4 regions of the Shewanella sp. MSW genome follow, and region 1 is predicted to be linked to each of the others. Evidence: predicted binding sites of a transcription regulator. Region 1 holds the regulator's gene; each other region holds the start of a gene.
The links. Region 1 encodes MetJ, which represses methionine synthesis genes. Its sites were predicted from a motif close to TAGACGTCTAGACGTCTA; they were not measured.
Positions count from the first base shown of each region.

Region 2: the regulator MetJ is predicted to act here: its motif matches at 2,076-2,093, upstream of metE (5-methyltetrahydropteroyltriglutamate--homocysteine S-methyltransferase).
Region 3: the regulator MetJ is predicted to act here: its motif matches at 3,615-3,632, upstream of msrA (peptide-methionine (S)-S-oxide reductase MsrA).
Region 4: the regulator MetJ is predicted to act here: its motif matches at 3,034-3,051, upstream of metH (methionine synthase).

Region 1 covers NZ_LVDR01000013.1:50,997-56,292, forward strand. The annotation lists gene AYI96_RS14445 (bifunctional aspartate kinase/homoserine dehydrogenase II) at 1-1,566, opposite strand, end outside; gene metB (cystathionine gamma-synthase) at 1,583-2,743, opposite strand; gene metJ (met regulon transcriptional regulator MetJ) at 2,959-3,273, shown strand; gene AYI96_RS14460 (sulfite exporter TauE/SafE family protein) at 3,349-4,092, shown strand; gene traF (conjugal transfer protein TraF) at 4,100-5,293, opposite strand.
Region 2 covers NZ_LVDR01000008.1:211,645-216,940, forward strand. The annotation lists gene metE (5-methyltetrahydropteroyltriglutamate--homocysteine S-methyltransferase) at 1-2,000, opposite strand, end outside; gene AYI96_RS11060 (LysR family transcriptional regulator) at 2,166-3,068, shown strand; gene AYI96_RS11065 (HDOD domain-containing protein) at 3,117-3,839, opposite strand; gene AYI96_RS11070 (GDSL-type esterase/lipase family protein) at 3,985-4,605, opposite strand; gene AYI96_RS11075 (TonB-dependent receptor) at 4,714-5,296, opposite strand, start outside.
Region 3 covers NZ_LVDR01000007.1:25,003-30,298, forward strand. The annotation lists gene AYI96_RS09120 (alpha/beta fold hydrolase) at 1-509, opposite strand, end outside; gene seqA (replication initiation negative regulator SeqA) at 810-1,364, shown strand; gene pgm (phosphoglucomutase (alpha-D-glucose-1,6-bisphosphate-dependent)) at 1,402-3,051, shown strand; gene msrA (peptide-methionine (S)-S-oxide reductase MsrA) at 3,122-3,601, opposite strand; gene astE (succinylglutamate desuccinylase) at 3,932-4,969, shown strand; gene AYI96_RS09145 (thiamine pyrophosphate-dependent dehydrogenase E1 component subunit alpha) at 5,133-5,296, shown strand, end outside.
Region 4 covers NZ_LVDR01000002.1:199,218-204,513, reverse strand. The annotation lists gene AYI96_RS02510 (FecCD family ABC transporter permease) at 1-929, opposite strand, end outside; gene AYI96_RS02505 (ABC transporter ATP-binding protein) at 926-1,867, opposite strand; cobalamin riboswitch at 1,966-2,103, opposite strand; gene AYI96_RS02500 (histidine phosphatase family protein) at 2,172-2,957, opposite strand; gene metH (methionine synthase) at 3,200-5,296, shown strand, end outside.

The DNA.
Region 1 (5,296 bases):
TTGCAGCAACGCAAGCTGTTCGAACAGATGTTCATACTGCCAAGGGGTAGCTTCAGCTTCAAACCTTGCCTGCCAGTCATCCCCAAAGATCCCCTCATTGCAGATCCAGGCGCGGCTCGAACTCGCCAAGCCCAGGAGTTCAACACTGGCCTCCAGCTCACGTTTGAGGCCGTCGCGGGCTCGGCCAAACAACTCCACCCAGGCTTCGCCTATGTTACCCACACCCAGCAGAATAACGCCTATGCGTTTGCGGGGGCCGGCGCAGCGCCTGTGCACCTTCTGGGTCAGCAGGTTCACCTGCGATTTAGGTACCAGGGTGACCAGGCTGAGTTGGTCCTGGTACAGAGGCCGCGCTTCACGGCTCAGCAAACGGGCAAAGCTGCGACGATAACTGCCGGCGCCACTGCTTACCAGCGCCACCAGTCCATGCTCTCTGTCCTCGGTAATGCTTTGAATTTTGAGCTCGGATGTCTGCGCTTCCAGTAACTGCCAGACTTGGCGGGATAATTCGGGAGTATAGGCCAGCTCAAGTTTGTGTTGCCCCTGAGACCAGTAGGCCAGCGGAGTCAAACCCGCCTCATTGAGCGCATCAAGCGTCTGAGTCTGAGCCTGGGTGCCATTGAACTCCAGGCTCAAGAGTGACACCTGATTGAGATTGGTCACCACTGGGGCGCTTGCGGCATCACTCTTGGGGGCTATCAGGGTGAAGTCGGTATGCGAGGCGTAGCTCGAACGCACCGCCAGGCTGACCTCGGTATCAAACAGCGGCTGCAACGTACGGCAATGCAGTACCGGGGAGCCAAGCCGCGCCAGGCGGTCGGCCTCAGCCAGCGACATACTGCTCAGCAACCTGGCATCGGCAATCTTGTTGGGATCGGCATTGAACACCCCTTCGACATCTGTCCAGATAGTCACCCTGTCGATATCGGCCAGGCTGGCTATCAGGGTGGCACTGAAGTCGGAGCCGTTGCGACCAAGCAACAGAGTTTCGCCTTGGCTATTGGCGCAGATAAAGCCGGTGATCACCAGGCGCTCATCGGGATGCTCGGCCAGCAGCCGCTGCACCCTTTCACGGGACTCATCGAGGCGAATCCTGGGCACTGCGCCCTCATCGGCAATCAACAAACTGCGGGCATCCACATGGGAAGCGGCAACACCGGACTCCCGCAGCAGCGCCGCCATCAGTCTGGCCGACCAGCGTTCACCGAAACCCACCACCTGATTGCATTGGTATTCGCTGAGTTCAGGCAAAGACAATAAACTGGCCAGTTGCGCCTTATCTGTAGACAGACGCTCCCGCAGTTGACGTGCCTGTTCATTGCCCAGCAGCTGTTCAATCAGATTCTGCTGATAGCCGACAAGCTCCTGTAGCTCCTCCTGCCACAGAGCGCCCGACTCCTTCAGGTTCAACAGTTTATAGAGAAAATTAGTACTCTTGCCGGCGGCGGAAACCACTACAAGATCATCGGCATGACCATGGGTCAGCAAAATATGGGCGACCCGTCGGTAGCAATCGGCATCGGCGAGACTGGAACCGCCAAACTTATGTAGGTGACAACGTGCCATCTCAAGCTCCTTCAATTCAACAGTTTGCGGCTGCCGCCAATCCGGCGGCGATATCGTCTAGCAGATCCCGGCTATCTTCTATGCCCACAGACAAGCGAATAAGCGTGTCTTTAATACCGGCTTCGGCGCGAGCCTCACTCGTCATGGCTCTGTGGGTCATGGTGGCGGGCACGGCCACCAGGCTCTCAACCCCTCCCAGGCTCTCGGCCACGGAAAACAGCCTGAGCGCGCCGAGGAAGGCAACCACCTGCGTCTCATCGCCCTTGAGTTCAAAACTCAGCATAGCGCCAAAGCCACTCTGCTGCCTGGCGGCAATCTCATGACCAGGGTGACTCTTAAGCCCCGGATAATAAACTTTGTCTACCACCGGGCTCTGGCTCAGCAGCGCCACTATGCGCTCGGCATTGGCCTGATGCTCGCGGATCCTCAGCGCCAGAGTACGCAGGCCTCGCAGGGTCAAGTAGCTATCGAAGGCGCCACCGCTCAGCCCAAGCGTGTTGGACCACCAGTGCAGCTGCTCTGCCAGTTCGGGATCTTTGGCAATCACGGCGCCGCCCACCACATCGCTGTGGCCATTGATGTATTTAGTGGTCGAGTGCACCACTATGTCGGCCCCCAACAGTAAAGGCTGTTGCAGCGCCGGCGATAAAAAGGTGTTGTCGGCCACCACCAATGCGCCCTGCTGGTGGGCCGCCTCGGCAATGGCGGTGATATCCACAACCCGCAGCAGCGGATTAGATGGCGTCTCGAGCCACACCATGCGCGGCTTTTGCGCCAGGGCAGCGGCGAGTGCTTGCGGGTCGGTTTGATCCAAAACCTGCAAACGAAACTGGCCCTTGGCGGCCAGATGGGTGAACAGCCTATAGCTACCGCCATAACAGTCATGGGGCACCAACAAGAGGTCATCCGGCCCCAGCAGGTTGACCACCAGAGTAATGGCCGCCATGCCGGTCGCTGTGATTGCCGCACTGCAGCCCTGTTCCAGCTCCCCCAAGGCATCCCCCAGAATGGAGCGGGTAGGATTACCCGAGCGGCTATAATCAAAGGCTCTTGGCTGAGTGTGCCCCTCAAAGGCATAGTTGGTCGACAGATAGATGGGTGGCACCACGGCCCCGTGCTGGCTGTCTGATTCGATGCCCTGCCGGACCGCTGTGGTTGCTAATCGCCGCTCTGTCATAATCGACTCCTGAATGCTGAGGTTCGACACCATAAAGATGTCTGGACGTCTAAATCTAACCAATGACTATCCAGCCGTCAATAGGCATCAAGACGTTTGGACGTCCAAATGTATGGATTTCTGTTCATATTGCACAGATTTTGCAGGCAATCATTTGACTGTATCCTGTAAGGGTTTAAAATCTGCTGCGAATTAGTGAGATCACAGGTGAATCAATGACTGAATGGAATGGCGAATACATCAGCCCTTATGCCGAACACGGCAAGAAGAATGAGCAAGTGAAAAAAATCACTGTCTCTATTCCGTTGAAGGTACTGAAAGTATTGACCGATGAGCGCACCCGGCGCCAGGTAAACAACCTGCGGCACGCCACAAACAGCGAACTGTTGTGCGAAGCCTTCCTGCATGCCTATACCGGCCAGCCACTGCCCAATGATGAGGATTTGTCCAAAGACAAACCCGACAGCATCCCGGAAGAAGCCAAACGCATGATGGATGCCATGGGCATTGAATGGGAAGACATGGAATAAGTGTCTTATTCCTCTGAATTATCTTATTGTTGAACAAGGATCGCTGCGCGATCCTTTTCTTTTGGGAGCTTGCGAATGCTGTCATTGATAGATCCCGTCACCCTGTTGCTGGCATCCCTGATCATATTTACCGGCGCCCTGACCCAGTCGCTGATAGGCTTTGGCCTGGCCGTGGTAGCCACACCTTTGCTGTATATCGTCGATCCGGAACTGGTTCCCGTCCCTGTGATTGTGATGGGATTTTCTATCGCCCTGTTGACCTTGATACGCGAACGCGGCCACCTGGAATTCAACGGCTTGCAATATGCCTTGCTGGGACGACTCCCCGGCGGCCTGATTGGTGCCACCCTGTTGTTGCTGGCACCGCAACCGATTATGGGCTTGACCATAGCCCTGATTGTGGCCGTGGCCGTATTTCTCAGCTTCAGAAAATACAGCATTAAGATCAACCGCCTCAGCCTGTTTATTGCCGGGGTATTTTCCGGGATCTTCGATACCGTGGCGGCCATAGGTGGACCACCTATGGCTCTGCTGCTGGCGGGTAAGGATGCCAGTCAGTTCCGCGCAGCGCTGTCGGCCTTCTTCATCTTCAGCTCCTTGATAGCCTTGATCATTCTCGGCTGTTTTGGCCTCTTGACCCTAAAGCATCTGTGGCTATCGCTGTTGCTGCTGCCTGCGGTATTTATTGGTTTTCTGGTCGCTGGCCGTTTGGTGGGCCGGGTGGATAAAGAGAAGACCCGCAGCTTAACCTTGGCGCTATGCACCCTGAGCGCCCTGTTGCTGACTATCAAGTCAACCCTGGCGCTCATCAACGGTTAAATCGCTGTTAGAAGTGATAGCTGGTTTGCAGCACGCCACCTATGGCATCGTCACTGCCAAACATGCCGGTGAGATCCAGCCGGAAGCTGTTGCCTATGGCGAACCCTGTCCCGAGTGAATAAAGATCGGCGCTGTGATCATTAAGATCCTGGCGATAACCGAGCCGTAAAGCAACCCAGTCAGCAGGCCGGTATTCGCCACCTAAACGCCAATAGCGGCTGCCCTCAAGCTCGGCAAACTTATCGTTGTCGGTAAGATCCAAGTCGCTGCTGAGCGAAAAAGCCGCCCAGTCATAGGCCACCCCGGCGGTAACCATAGGTTTCACCTGATAGGTAAGCTGCACGCCGCCAGCCTCTATGCTGCTTAAGTCCCGCTCGATAAGATTACGTCCGCTGACACCGATAACCAAACCATCCAATGGCTGAAATGCCAGGCCGATATCCAGATTAAAGCCTGTGTCATCACTGCGATAATCATCATCATTGAAATCATCGGCATCGAAGTTGTTGGCGCTGACAGCATAATTAAAACTATCCAACCGTTGCAGCTTGGGGGTGACTCCCACTGTCACCGGCATATTGACGATAGATAGCGGATAGCTCACGGCAACTCCGAGCTCGGAAACCGCCCCGGCCACTACCCGCCCCTGGGAGGTCAAATCTTGGATTTCCGGCGGGTTATTGGGGTCCAGATTATCCAGGGCATCAATATCCGCAGCGGCGATTTCGGCAATCCCCAAGGCATCGAGATAACTCTTGAATACAAAGGCATAGCTAAAACCATCCGAAGGCATGACCAACGCCATATTGATACCGGCACTGACATAGGCGTTGTTGCCCTGCAGCGATTGCAAGTCACCACTGAGGCGCTTGCGGTAGTCATCGATAGCCGCTGTGTCGGCAGCATCTATGGCATTGACCAGAGCGTCATAGTTATCCTGCAAGGCATCAAACTTATCGATCATCTGATCTTTATCTGCGCCATCTGCGCCTATGGTGGGAATAAGTAAACTGAAGTCACTGCTGCGGCGCGAGGGCAAAGCCAGCAGCGCCGGATTGGAAAAGGCCGCCGCCTCACGATTACCGGCCGCCACGGCAACGCCGCCCATGGCATCGGCGCGGGCCTCATAAACATCCTGCCCTGCCAGCGCCAGCGTGCTGGCAAGCCCCGTGGTAAGCAGTGTCAAAAGACTCAGTTTCATCTC
Region 2 (5,296 bases), on a different contig from region 1:
GTTTCTATGGTGATCACATCGGCATCCATGGCGGCAATTGCGGCAATAGTGTCGTTGAATTCGCTGTAGCACATATGGGTGTGAATTTGGGTCTCGTCCCTGACACCGGCGGCGCTGAGCTTGAAGGCGGCCACAGCCCAATCGAGATAATGGGCCCAATCGCTGCGTTTGAGCGGCAAACCTTCCCTAAACGCCGGCTCATCAATCTGAATAATGCCTATGCCCGCCTGCTCCAATGCCACCACTTCATCGCGTATCGCCAGAGCCAACTGAGTCGCTATCTGTTCGCGGCTAATATCCTCGCGGGCAAAGGACCAATGCAATAGGGTCACAGGCCCGGTCAGCATGCCTTTCACCGGTCTATCGGTTAGACTCTGGGCATACTCGGCCCAGTCGACTGTCATCGCCTTGGGACGGGTCACATCGGCATAGATCAGCGGCGGCTTAACGCAACGAGAACCATAACTCTGCACCCAGCCATGTTTGGTAAAACCAACGCCGTCGAGCTGTTCACCAAAGTATTCCACCATGTCGTTGCGCTCGGCTTCACCGTGTACCAGCACATCTATTCCCAGCTTGAGCTGCCGTTCTATGGTATCCCGGGTCACCTGTTGCAGTTGCTCTGTGTATACAGCATCGTCCAACTCCCCCTTGCGCCAGCGGCTACGCAGGTTACGAATGGCCGCCGTCTGCGGGAATGAACCTATGGTAGTCGTCGGCAACAAAGGCAGCTTGAACCTGGCCTGCTGGGCTTGTCTGCGCACCTCAAACTCATGGTTTCGGTCGTAATCAGCCGCAATCAAGGCATCAATTCTGGCACTGAGCGGTTGATTACGCCCCTGCGCCCTGGCCGCGCGCCGACTCCGGCAACGGGTGACCACGGCTTTGGCATTTTCAGTCTCAGGCGCCTCCAAAAGCGCCTTGAGCTCCTGCAACTCGGTGAGTTTTTGCCGGGCAAAGGCCAGCAGACTTTTAAGCTCGGGCGCCAGCGCGGTTTCCACCTCAAGATCCACCGGGGTATGCAACAGGGAGCAGGAAGTAGCGAGCCAGAGCCGGTCTCCCAGATCCCGTGCCAGTGGCGCCAACTGCTCGGCCACAAGATCCAGATCGGCGGCCCAGACGTTACGGCCGTTGATCACCCCAACCGACAACACCTGCTCGGGTGCCAATGCACCAGCAAAGGCCTGCAACTGCTCGGGCGCGGTGACCAGATCCAGGTGAATACCCGCCACCGGCAGTGCCGACAACAGACTTTGATGGTGGGCGACAGTGCCGTAATAGGTTGCCAGCAACAGCTTGAGCGGCGCCGACTTGAACACGCCGTAGGCCTGATTAAAGGCCTGCTGCCAGTTGTCATCCAGCTCAAGTGCCAGCGCAGGTTCATCCAATTGCACCCATTCGACGCCTTGGGCGGCAAATCGGGCCAGAATGGTTTGATAACATTCCAGCAGCGCCGGCAGCAGTGTCAAACGGTCGAACTCTGAACCCACTGTTTTGGACAGATACAGGAAAGTGACCGGCCCCAAGAGTACCGGCTTGGCGGTGTGGCCCAACGCCTGAGCCTCGGTCACCTCTTCAAACAACTGTTCCCAGGCGATATCGAAGCGTTGATCTTCGCTGAGCTCAGGCACCAGATAATGGTAGTTGGTGTTGAAGTACTTGGTCATTTCAGACGCCGGCGCATGCTTGCCACTGGGCGCTCGGCCACGGGCAATCCGGAACAGGGTATCGAGATTGACAGCGCCGCCATCACAGTGACGCTCTGGGATTACCCCCAGAGTCGCACTCAGGGTCAGCACCTGATCATAGTAAGCAAAATCGCCGACCGGTAACAGCTCCACCCCGGCATCAGCCTGCCACTGCCAATGGGTGCGCCTAAGCTCATTGGCAACGCTTTCTAATTCGGCCACGCTGGACTCACCACGCCAATACTTCTCCAAAGCAAACTTGAGTTCACGTCGACGCCCGATACGGGGAAAGCCAAGACTGTTTAATCGCATAATGTATACCATCCTTTATAAAACATGCGGCAAATGACTGATGACGCCGGAATACAACAAATAAACATGGGCGTCTGGACGTCTAGAAGTTTATTGTGTTAGTCTCAACACAGGCAACCGAATTGAATTCAAGGGCAACATGAGCGGCATTCATGTGGAGAGGAAATGATAGAGCTGAGACACCTTCGTACTCTGATAGCACTGAAAGAAAGTGGCAGTCTGGCCGGCGCGGCGAAGAAACGTTTTGTCACCCAGTCGGCACTGTCGCACCAAATTAAAGAGCTGGAGACCCGGATTAACTCCCAGGTATTTGTCCGCAAAAGCAAACCTCTGACCTTCACGCTTGAAGGTAGTCGTCTGCTGACCCTGGCAGAAGAGATATTACCTCGGGTACAGGAAACCGAATTTGTACTCAAGCGAGGCCTATCAGGAAACTGCGGCCCCTTGAAGGTGGGTATTGAGTGCCACAGCTGCTTTCGCTGGTTAATGCCTGTGATGGAAGCCTTTCATCAGTCTTATCCGGATGCCAATCTGGATCTCTCCAGCCGCCACCTGTTCGACTCACTCAATGCACTGGAAACCGGTGAGCTGGATATAGTGCTAACCTCAGATCCTGTACCCGGCCATGCCCTTGCCTACCAGCATCTGTTTGATTTTGAGGTGAGACTGGTGATGGCCAAAGATCACCCGCTGGCAGGCAACAGCTATATTCTGCCGCAGCAACTGGCCGGGGAAGCTATCATCAGTTATCCGGTACCGCTGGAAAGGCTGGATATTTTCCGTCACTTCCTTGAGCCGGCCGGGGTGGTGCCTGGCCCACAAAAACGCTGCGATCTCACCAATGTATTGCTGCAACGCATCGCCTGTAAAGAAGGGGTAGCGGCCTTACCCAGCTGGTCACTGACCGAAGCCCAGGGCTTGAGCCTGACCTCGGTGAAACTGGGGCAGGAAGGCCTGAAACGGCCGCTGTTCGGTGCCTACCGCCGCGACAGCAGCAATAGAGTGCAACTGCAAAGGCTGCTGGAATTGATTGCCAAAGAGGGATTACAGCGTCAGGACAGACACTGACTGAGCGGCTGCCACCGTCCCTTAAAGGCGGCGGCAGTCACAAAGCATCTAGAGAGGATTCAGCAGCAGACCGCGCTGGGACAATACCCTTCTCAGTACCAGTCCGGGCGAATTGGGATCCCGGGTCTGTCTCAGGTTATGAGCAACCATAAACTCGCTTTGCAGCTCATCATCCAACCCCAGAGATTCAAAAGCTTCCACCGTCAGCGTCTGCTGCTGGGTATCTATTAATGTCTTGATAATGCCCAGCGGAAAGCATTGCTCGGCTTCGGCGTTGAGATAAGCAAACGCTGTCAGGGCTATTATCTGACCGAATACGCTGAATAGTGCCAGAGTCTGCACTTCGTCCGCGTCTATCTGCACCCCTTGCATCTGATGCAAACTGTCCACAGATTCGATCGCCACTGACTCGGTCAAACGCCAATAGCCTTGTACCAGCTTGCGATATGGCTGCGGCAATTCATCGAGCCGCTCCTTAAGATAGAAACTAAAGGCATAACGGTAGATATTGACCTGTCCAAGGCGCACCAAGGCATCCTTGAGGCTGCGGTTGGGCTGGACTGAAGGTGAGAGCGCGTTATTGCTGCGCCACAGCAAATGGGCTGCCAGCGCGGGATCGGTCGCGACAATATCGATCACATTGCGGATATCACCATCGGCAATAATAGCCTTCTTAAGCGGGATCAGGATGCCGCGGCGCCCTATCACCTGCTCTTCGTTGGCAATAATGGCACGCACTTGAGTAAAAACCTGCTGCTCAAGATCTGTCATGTGATTCTTTAAACCTGCTGTTATTTATTATGAAGGCACTATTGCCATTTATTATGGCAGAGAATTTACCCACAAAACGCCCACCAGGGTCAAGTTCAATCGATAATTAGCCCGGTTTTTGCTAAATAGAATCAAAAAAGTAGCATCAAAAAGCGCCCGCCTCCTGCAGCTTGGAGAAGATGATTTGTGCCAAACGTAAATAACCCTGTTGATTAAGATGTACATTATCTGACTTGAGCTCGTTTGAACGCAAAAGCTCAGATAAAGTATCCTCCAGCAATATGGCACCGTGCTTGTCGGCCAGTTCGGCATATAAAGGCAGAGGTGACAGCAACAGACTCTTTTGCGGCACAGCCAGCAGCACTACCGGAATTTGCCGCTCTTTGGCCTCAAGTAACATGGTCTCAATGTTTTGCGTCAATTGCGCCTGGCTGCGACCGCGGAGAATATCGTTACCGCCTTCAAGCAAAATAAGCAGATCCGGCTTGGTTTCATCCAGCAGCGCCGGCAAACGCTCAAGCCCGGCAGCCGATTGCTCACCGGAAATCCCGGCGTTGATCACCTCACAACGGCACAACTCAGCCAGACGGCTGGGATAATCATGCCCGGCCTTGGCACCCACGCCTTGGGTCAGGCTGTCACCGAAGGCCAGCAGTTTGCCATTACTGCCGATATAAGCCAGCTTGGGTTCTGAGCACGCCAGCAAAAACAGCGACAACAGGGCTATAACCCCGCCTCTCAAACCATACCTAAAATCAGCTTTCATATTTCGACTCTTGCCTCCTTGTCGGTGCTCGAAAAGGCCCAGGTTCTAAACTACAACCGATAGAAATACGGGCAGAAAAAAGCCGGGAAACCCCGGCTTTCTATGCTATCAGAAGCGATAGCTGACGCTGAATCTCAGCGCCCGGCCGCTTCCTGAGTAATAACCATCGCCCCAGGTACTGAAATAACCTGAGCTGGCATATTGCTTGTCAAACAGGTTGTCGACCCTCAGGCTGGCAAGCCAGGCATCACGGCTGTAGTTGAGGGCGATATTTCCCAGCCAGTAGCTGTCCAGTTTATCGTGCTGATTGCCATTGTCACCTTCCATATATCTGTCACCCAAATACTGGCCCTCGACAAATAGCTGCCAGTGCTGACCAAAGTCCACACTGGTGTAGACACGCCCTGAATGCTCGGCCACCCAGGAGAGAGATTTGCCTTTGTTGGCGCCTTCAGTAAATTCGGCATCGATATAGTTGTACTCAAGTCCCAACTGCAGCATCTCATTGAGCTGCCAGTCCCAGTCGAGGCTGGCGCCATAACGACGGGAAGCATCGGCATTGACGTTGGCACCGGGGAAAGCGCCGCCGATAGGCATATCGGCACTGGGATCAAAGACAATTTCATCTTCCAGCGACAGCCGGTACAGGTTCAGACGCAGGCTCTGGTTGCTCAAGGTCCAATCCCAGCCG
Region 3 (5,296 bases), on a different contig from region 1:
AAATTCATCTTCCACTCAAAGCCGGATTCGGTGCGGCGTAAGCTCTTGAGCAGAAACTGCGCCGTCGCCTCGTCGATGCCATGGTTCAAAAGATGTGCCAGCGCCTGACGTCTGTCTTTAATATCCAGCGGCATACTGCTTAGGCCGGCAAACACCTTTTCATGTCTCGGCAAATAGGCCACAGGCGCAATATCGGCGGCGGTCAAAGACTGTACCCGCTGCGGATAAGCCAGCGCCGTTGCCATGGCAATCTTGCCGCCCATGGAATGGCCCACCAGGTGCACCTTGTCTATCGCCAGTTTATCAAGCAGGGACACAAGCGCGTTTGCAAGCCCTGGATAATCCATTTGCGGCCAATGTTCGCTCTGGCCGTGATTGGGGCAATCGACTCTTATCACTTGGTGATTTTGCTCAAGCAGGGTCCCGAGCGATTTAAGATTATCCAAATCACCGAATAAGCCGTGGATCAGCAATACCGGACTACCGCTTCCGGTCGAGATAAAGTGCATACAGCCCCCTTCACAGTGAGTTTGTTGCCGGTATTTCAGCAGGGGGCAAATTCTGCGACAAAGGCCGGTATTTGACAAGGATGGATGCGGATTAAACATCGCTTTGATTGCTTTTTCAACAAATTGCAGTGCAAGTCTTAGGTTTGTAAGCCAATTATCTCATTTTGGCGCGATTCAGCCTTCCCCCGCAGGCGAGTTATGGCATACTTTGAGCCAAATCTCGTAGCCGCGACCACGGGCGCTGTGACGGCAATGTCATGATGGCTACATAGAACAAGTTGAAACTAAAGGAATCGGGCCATGAAATATATTGAGGTGGATGAGGAACTGTATCGCTTTATTGCCGGGAAAACCGAAAGGATAGGTGAAAGTGCATCGGACATTCTTCGTCGACTGCTGGGCTTGGATGCGACGGCTGTTGAACCCAAGGCACCGGCTGACATCAGCCAGCCAAGCATGGAGCAGGGTTATCGTCCCAATACATTACCCGAGGCCGAGTCAACCCTGGACTTTGACAATCTATTCAGCAGTGCGGCTATCGAAGCTCAAAAGGGGGCTGTTGGCCGTTTTTTGTTTGCCCTCGAATGCCTCTATAACCATGACCCAAAAGGGTTTGAGCAGGTGCTGCAGGTTCAAGGGCGCGACCGTCTTTACTTTGCCACCTCGAAGGAAGCGCTATTGAAGGCCAGTAAATCGGCCAACCCCAAAGAAGTCGGCAGCAGTGGCTTTTGGGTAACCACCAATAACAACACTGCCAAGAAGCACACCATATTGACCGAAGTACTGGAAAAGATGGGCTGCGACGGCGACAAGGCCAAAGTGATAGCCGATCTGGCGCTGCCGATTAAAGCGTAAATCTGTTTATCAACATCTGTCATCAAGGAGTACTATTTTGGCTATTCATGAGCGGGCCGGTAAAAGGGCCATACAGAAGGATCTGGTTAATATTCCGCGGCTGATGAGCCATTATTATCGAATTGTCCCCAACTGTGATGCCCCTGCCCAGAAAGTGAGCTTTGGCACCTCTGGGCACAGGGGCTGCTCCTTCAATGGCAGTTTCAATCAAAATCATATCTGGGCCATTACCCAGGCAGTGGTAGATTACCGCCAATCTCAGGGGATTGAAGGTTCGCTTTATTTGGGCATGGACACTCATGCCTTGTCCGAGGCTGCTTATATATCAGCCATTGAAGTCTTGCTGGCCAACAATGTGAAGTTGGTGGTGCAAGAGAGGCAGGGCTTTACGCCAACGCCTGTTATCTCCCATGCCATAGTTAGCGCAAACCGAAATGCCGCCGAGCTCAGTGATGGCATTATTATTACCCCGTCCCACAATCCACCGCAGGATGGTGGAATTAAGTACAATCCGCCCCATGGTGGGCCTGCTGAAGGTGAGATTACCGCCTGGATTGAGCAGCGAGCCAATGATTATCTCAAGGCACAGCTGGAAGGGGTCAGGAAACTCAACTACGGCGTAGCCGCCAGTATCGGACTCATCAAAGAGACCGATCTTATTGAGCCCTATGTTGCCGATCTCGCCTCTGTAATAAATATGCAAGCCATCAAAGATGCCGGCATTCGCATAGGTGTCGACCCCCTGGGCGGCTCAGGCATCCATTATTGGTCACATATTGCCGACCGTTATGGGCTGAATATCACAGTGGTCAACGATCGGGTCGATCCCAGTTTCGGCTTTATGCCACTGGATAAAGACGGCAAGATCCGTATGGACTGCTCGTCACCTTTTGCCATGGCAGGCTTGCTTAAGCACATGGATGAGTTTGATATCTGTCTTGGCAACGATCCTGACTACGACAGACACGGGATAGTCTGCCCAGAGACAGGGTTGATGGACCCCAACCACTTTTTGGCAGTGGCGATAGATTACCTGCTGGAACACAGACCCGATTGGCCACAGACGCTGCAAATAGGCAAGACCTTGGTTTCCAGTGGCATGATAGACAAGATTGTTGCCTCACACGGGCGCCAGCTTTGTGAAGTGCCGGTTGGTTTCAAGTGGTTTGTCAGTGGCTTGAGTGAAGCCAGCCTGGCCTTTGGCGGTGAAGAAAGCGCCGGCGCCGCCTTCCTTCGACGTAACGGTACAACTTGGTGCACGGACAAAGACGGTTTTATTCTCGGGCTGCTGGCCGCTGAAATCCTCGCCGTGACCGGCAAAAATCCAGCCGAGCGTTATGCAGAACTGGCTGCCATACACGGTGATTGCTTCTACAAACGGATAGACAGCCCAATCAATCCCAAGCAAAAGGCGCGTTTTGCCACCCTCAATGCAGATACCTTGGGGGCAGAGACTTTGGCTGGAGACAAGATTGAGGCGGTACTGACCAAGGCTCCCGGCAATGATGGTGCCATTGGCGGTATTAAGGTGTTAACTGACAACGGCTGGTTTGCCGCCAGACCATCAGGCACTGAGGCACTTTATAAAATTTACGCCGAAAGCTTTGTCAGCGAGCAGCATCTGCAGCAGATATTGGAACAGGCGAGAGCGCTGATAACCAGCGCCCTAAAAGGCAAGCCGAACTGAGCTTAAGAGATTGCCAGTTCAGTAAAAAAGCGCAGCCGTGAACACAGCTGCGCTTTTTTATTCCCGGGGATCAATATTCCAGATGGCAACTGGGCAGGTTATTCTTCTGGATATAATCCTGATGATATTCTTCCGCGCGATGAAACTGTTTCACTGGCACAATTTCCGTCACTATGTGCCGCTGTCCCCACTTTCCACTACGAGCTAATGCCAGTTTTGAGGCCTCGGCCTGCTCCTTTTGCTCTTTGCTGTGAAAAAAAATCACGCTCCGATACTGAGTGCCGATATCGCCTCCTTGGCGATTTAGGCTGGTAGGGTTGTGATTACGCCAGAAAACTTGCAGCAGCTCGGTAAATGAAACCTGGGTGTCATCGAATTCCACCTGAACCACTTCGGCATGGCCGCTGTTGCCCTGTTTTACCTCTTCATAACGGTTGATTCTATCATCCCCCCCCATATAACCACTGCTGGCGTTTAATACGCCGGGTACTTGGCGAAAGAAATACTCTACTCCCCAAAAACAACCGCCACCGAATGTTGCTACCGCCATTTAATTTACCTTCCAGATGTCCAGATGGCTAAAATTATGCGCAATAAGTTTTCCTGTCAAGTGTCGTGTTTGACTGATTTTGACTTGTGCATATAGCTAGCTCTCTTTTGAATAGGCCCTGGCCAGCTCGAGGTGGCTTTTGGCGACAGCCGTTTTGATAAAACTCCTGCGAAGCGAGGTATTTAGTCACATAGCCAACAGGTTAAGCTGTGATACTATGAAACCTTGCTCTCTGGCGCTGGTCTCAACAAGCAAACGCATTTTGACAAGTTCCCAGGAGGCAGCGTTAATGGAAACAACAGCCAAAGCGGCAATAAGAAGGAGTATTTCGTGTTACAAGCCTTGAAGGATAATCCTGACTTCCTGTCATTGACTCTGGATAACCCCAATTCTCTGGAAAGTGTTAGCGGCACGCTTGGCGACCACACCCGGATAGCGATTTGGGACACAGGAGTCTTGCTGTTCGAGCCTCTGGATAACCAAAGTGATAAAGATATTGTGCTGTCATCCGGGGTACACGGCAATGAAACTGCACCTATCGAGCTGTGCAATGGCATTATCAAGTCGCTGTTGAAGCAAGAGCTACGGGTAGGGCAGCGAGTACTTTTCATATTCGGTAACCCGGCGGCAATTAACCGTGGCACCCGTATTGTCGATGAAAACCTCAACCGACTGTTCAGTGGTGAACACTCCAATCCCCCCGGGCTGGTGAACCCGGAGCGGATCCGCGCCAAGAAGCTGGAAACTTATGTCACACGTTTCTTCGAAGACGCACCACAAGGGGCAAGACAAAGGATCCATTACGATTTGCACACCGCCATTCGCGGCTCCAAACATGAAAAGTTTGCCATCTATCCCTATCGACCGGGTAAGGCTTACAGCCGTGAACAATTGATGTTCCTGGAGGCGGCCGGAGTCGATACCGTGTTGCTGCATCACGAACCCACAACCACTTTCAGCTATTTCTCGTCAAATCAGTTTGGCGCCGACGCCTTTACCATTGAGCTGGGCAAGGTTTACCCCATGGGACAAAACGATATGACACGTTTTATCGCTACCCGGGAGATGCTGAGTCGTTTGATCTGCAAACAATCGCTCGAACTCGAGGAGCAGGCGCTTGAGCGGGTCAATATCTATCAGGTCTGTAGGGTCATCAATAAGCAGGCCGACGACTTTGAATTTACCTTCGCCAGTGATGTGGAAAACTTCAGCGCTTTCCCCAAGGGTTATGTGCTGGCGCGGGAAGCGGGCAGGGATATTCGAGTAGAACAGGACTCGGAAGCCGTGGTGTTTCCCAACGCCAAGGTGCCCATTGGCCAACGTACAGTAATCTGCCTGGTTCAAGCCAAAGAGGTGCCATTGGCCTGAATTGTAAACCAATATATACGCGCCGATCCCATGCTAGTTGGCAAAGCACCCATGGTGGGAGTTGCTTGCTAGTTTACGTTAACGTAATGTTCGGGGCGCGTACTGAAAAAATCGGTAGGGCCGGTTTCGAGCCGGACAAACCCAGAGACAACAAGAGCACACTATGAGCAACGCAACAAATATGAACGAGACGGTGCATCGGGTGAGTTTTTTGAACAAGGACTCGCTGCATATCCCTGTACTCAAAATACTTCAGGCCGACGGCACCACCTATGAAGAGGCGGTATTGCCCGTCATAGATGAAGCCCTGTCACGCAAGATATTCGA
Region 4 (5,296 bases), on a different contig from region 1:
GCCGTCAGCACCATGGGATGCTGCCCCGGCAGCAACAACCTGACAATATGAGGCACCATCAGCCCCACAAAACCTATCCCGCCGCAGTGGGCCACCAGAGTGGCGGTAATAAGCGAGCATAACAGCAGCATGGAAACCCTGAGCCTTTGCACCCTGATCCCCAGAGTGTGGGCGGTTTCATCACCGGCAAGCATCGCCAGCACCTGGCGCTTGAAGGCCAGGATCACCAGCAAGGCCGCCAGCACCACCAGAGTGGGCAGTCCAAGCCCATCCCAACTGGCACGGGCAAAACTCCCCAGACTCCAAAACAGCAAGGAGGTGGTGGCCTGCGGGGTGGAAAAATACAAGATCAAACTGGTGAGGGCGCTGAACATAAAGGAGATGGCGACCCCGGAGAGCAACATTCTCTCTATCTGGTTGCCGATATTCCTGCCCGCGAGCAGCAGTACCATGAGCACAGCCAAACTGGCACCGATAAAGGCTCCCAGCGGCAGCGATATCCCGGAGATGGCCGAACTCAGGCCAAGGCCGGTCGCCAGGGCGACCGAGACCACGGCGCCGAAGCTGGCGCCCGAGCTGATACCGAACAGGTAAGGATCGGCCAACGGGTTGCGGGTCACCGCCTGCAATACATAACCCGACAATGCCAGACCGCTGCCGGCGATAAAGGCCAGCAAGATACGCGGCAGGCGCAGATCCCAGACGATACGCTCGCTGATGGCAGAAGGCTCACCCACGCCCAGCAGGTGTTTGCCAATCACTCTTGCCACATCGAAGAGGCTGATATCGGCGGCGCCAAAACCGGCGGCGGCCAAGGGTGTCAACACAGTGCCGAGCAGCAACAGCAGCCAGCACCAGTAAAGTCTGGGCAAGGGCCTGAGAAACCAGCCGATAAGCGAGCGCCCCGGTGCGGCCACGGAAGCATTCATGCGCCACCTCCCACCGAGCGTGGGCGCCGGTCAGTTTCCTTGTGAGCAACACAGGTTTCGGCCGAGGCAGGCCCTGCCATTGGCTCGACTATCGCAGCGCCTTGAACCTCGCCACTGGCGAGCGCCGCCGAGCTTACAGCCTTGCCGTGACCAGGCTCTGGCGACTGATAGCCGTAAAAGTAGTGGATCAGCGGCCTTCCCAACTGCGGATGCGTCCCCACCTGGCAGCAAACACCGAAGACACCGGCAATTCTGTCTTCGGTCAATACGCTCTGGGGCGAGCCGTGGGCAATACGGCGGCCGTTATCCAGCAGTAAGAGTTCGTCACACAGGGCCGAGGCCAGATTGAGATCGTGAATCGAGGCGATCACCGTGACCCCCAGGCTGCGCACCAGCTCGAGGATCTGGATCTGATAGCGGATATCCAGATGATTAGTGGGCTCGTCCAGGATCAAAAGCTTGGGGCGCTGTACTATGGCGCGGGCAATCAAGGCCCTTTGCTTCTCTCCGCCGGAAAGCTGCGCGAAAGGCTCTGCGGCCTTGTGCTGCAACCCGACCTGCGCCAATGCCGCCTGCACCTGGGCCTTGTCGGTCGCCGATGGCATATCAAACAACCCCTTGTGGGGAGTCAGTCCCATGGCCACTAATTGAGTCAAATCCAGTGCCAACTGGGCCGGGGTATCCTGCAGCACCACGGCCACCTCTTTGGCGAAGGCTTTGGCAGACAAGCTATGGATATCCTGACCAAACAGCTGGATCTGGCCGCTATCCGGGCGGATATAACGATAGAGGCAGCGCAGCAGGCTCGACTTACCGGCACCATTGGGGCCTATGAGCCCGAGCATCTTGCCACTTGGCAGCTCAAAACCCACATCGGCCAATACGCTGTGACCACCGGGAAGCCAGCTAAGCTGTTGCACCTTGAGTGCCAGGCTCATAACCGCCCCCCGACATTGAGCCTGTGACCGGCAGAAGGCTCAAGCTGCAGTGGAAGAATCATCTATTCGCTCCCCCGGTTTACCCGCCCGGGTTTCTGGTTTGGTTTATCAGCCTGGGCAGGTCTCCTGACTCGCCGCCAAAGGCGACTCACAGTTGCGGGCACAGTCCGGGCTTTCCCGGTTCCCTGGGTTGGTTCACCTGCAAAGGCGCCAACACCCTGGCTGCTGCCGCACTTGGCGGCCATTTGGGGTTATTATCCCGGTTTTATCGCCCGGCACAATTGCCCGGCGCAATAGCGCAGCACTATTGCGGCCAGTGGAGCTTGCTGAAACACTGCCATTCCTGGTCACTTTCACCGCTGGCATCACCGCTGGCATCACGGCTGGCATAGAGGGTTATTCTGACCCAGGCCGCATAAGGTAGCTCCAAGGCGTTGAACACTGCCGCAGGCGGTATTTGCCCCGGCAGCAAAATCTCGGCCAGCAGCAGCCGGATAACCCCGCTGTGAGTCAAGATCAGTGCCGCATCGGCGCTTGCTGAAGAACCAGAGCCTTTTGAACCAGAGCCTTTTGAACCAGAGTCTCTTGAATCAGAGCTTTCGGAACAACTAACCTCTCTCGCAAGCCAGCGCTGCACCATAGTCTGCCAGCCATCCAACACCCGGCTACGAAAGGCTGGCAGCGATTCCCCGCCCGGCGGAGTATTGGCCACTGGGTCACGCCAGAAGGCTTCGGCCGCCTCGCTATGCTGCTGATAGACACTCGCCACCTTCATGCCGTCCCAGTCACCGAAGTCTAGCTCCCAGAGCCAGTCATGCTGCTGCAGCGGCGCCGGGAAATAGTCGGGCATATCGGCCTTGAGCTCGGCGGCAAAGGCCTGGCAACGCAGGGCCGGAGAACTCAGCAGCGCCAGGCGTTCGGGCGCACTCGGCAACTGCTCCAGCTCACTACTGATAGCCCGCCAGCTACGCCACATCTGCGCTTTGCCCTCATCGCTCAGGGCCACATCACTGCGGCCGCGGATAATCTCGCCGCCTTCACATTCACCGTGCCGCAGCAGATAGATATTCAGTTGCCTATGTTCAGCCACACACCTCTCCCGTCAGAGTCCCGGTGGTTACCGGGCCAATTTAACCTTGCCGCAGGCCGCCGGAATCCGTATATTATGGACGTCTATACGTATAAATGTCCAAAATAACTTTCCGCGCCCACACACGCCTTTGGCTATCATGCCAGATAGTGTCCCGGGCGTCAGGTCGGCAGAGATGATGTCGCGGATGCCAAGCACCGCGAATGTAAAACAGCAATAAGACAGGTATGAAAGGTAACCCTATGGCGACTTCCCAGCACTCCCCAAGCCAGACAGAGCTCAAGCTCAAACAGACCCTCAAAGAGCGGATCCTGATTTTAGATGGCGCCATGGGCACCATGATCCAGGACTACAAGCTGGAAGAAGCCGATTACCGCGGCGAGCGCTTCAAAGATTGGCATTGCGATGTCAAAGGCAACAATGATCTGCTGGTACTGACCCAGAGCGAGATCATCAAGACCATTCACAGGGAATACCTGCTGGCCGGTGCCGACATCATAGAAACCAACACCTTCAACGCCACCACCATTGCCATGGCCGACTACGAGATGCAAAACCTGGCGGCGGAGATCAATTACCAAGGCGCCAAAATCGCCCGCGAAGTGGCCGATGAAGTGGCCGCCGCCAGCGGTATTCCCCGCTATGTGGCCGGGGTGCTCGGCCCCACCAACCGCACCTGCTCCATCAGTCCGGATGTGAATGATCCCGGCTTTCGCAACATACATTTCGACGATCTTGTGTTGGCCTACAGCGAATCCACCGAGGCGCTGATCGCCGGTGGCGCCGACATCATCCTGGTGGAAACCATCTTCGATACTCTCAATGCCAAGGCGGCGCTGTTTGCCATCGAAAATGTGTTCGAGAAACTGGACCAAAGGTTGCCGGTGATGATTTCCGGCACCATTACCGATGCCTCGGGCCGCACCCTGACAGGGCAAACCACAGAGGCCTTTTACCATTCTCTCAGACATATCAAGCCGCTGAGCATAGGCCTAAACTGCGCCCTGGGCCCGAAAGAACTGCGGCCCTATGTCGAGGAGCTTTCCCGTATCAGCGAGTGCTTTGTCTCGGCGCACCCCAATGCCGGTCTGCCCAATGAATTCGGCGGCTATGACGAGACTCCGGCAGAGATGGCAAGCGTGATAGGCCCCTGGGCCGAAGAGGGTCTGCTCAATATTGTCGGCGGCTGCTGCGGCACCACGCCTGCGCATATCAAGGCGATTTCTGAAGCCGTTAGCCCTCATGCACCAAGGCCGCTGCCTGAGCTGCCGGTGGCATGTCGCCTCTCCGGACTGGAACCCCTGACCATAGATGCAAGCAGCCTGTTTGTGAATGTGGGCGAGCGCACCAATGTCACCGGCTCGGCCCGGTTTCTCAAGTTAATCAAAGAAGGCCAGTACGAAACCGCGCTGGAGGTGGCCCGTGACCAGGTAGAAAACGGCGCCCAGATCATAGATATCAACATGGATGAGGGCATGCTCGACGGGGTCGAGATGATGCAGAAATTCCTCAACCTTATCGCCTCAGAGCCGGATATCAGCAAGGTACCTGTGATGATCGACTCCTCCAAGTGGGAGGTGATTGAGGCCGGGCTCAAGTGCATTCAGGGCAAGGGAATAGTCAACTCCATCTCCCTCAAAGAGGGCGAGGCCAAGTTTATTGAACAGGCCAAACTGGTGAAGCGCTACGGCGCCGCCGCCATCATCATGGCCTTCGACGAACAGGGCCAGGCCGACACTCGGGAGCGCAAAACCGAGATCTGTACCCGCGCCTACCGGGTGCTGGTGGATAAGGTGGGCTTCCCGCCGGAAGATATTATCTTCGACCCCAATATCTTCGCCATCGCCACCGGCATAGAGGAGCACGATAACTATGCGGTGGACTTTATCGGCGCCATTGCAGATATCAAGGCCAACCTGCCCCATGCGATGATTTCCGGCGGGGTGTCCAACGTTTCTTTCTCCTTTCGCGGCAACAACCCGGTGCGAGAAGCCATTCATGCCGTGTTCCTCTATCACGCCATCAAGGCGGGGATGGATATGGGCATAGTCAACGCCGGTCAGTTGGCCATCTATGATGATATCGACCCTGAGCTGAAGCAGAAGGTAGAGGCCGTGGTGCTCAACCTGCCCTGCCCGGTTACCGACTCCAGTAACACAGAGCAGCTGCTCGAAGTCGCCGAGAAGTATCGCGGTGGCCCGGGCGGCGCAGGCAAGAAAGAAGATCTCGAATGGCGCAAGTTGCCGGTCAACAAGCGCCTGGAACACGCGCTGGTGAAAGGGATCACCGAATACATAGATGCCGACACCGAAGAAGCGCGCCTGCAGGCCAAGCGGCCG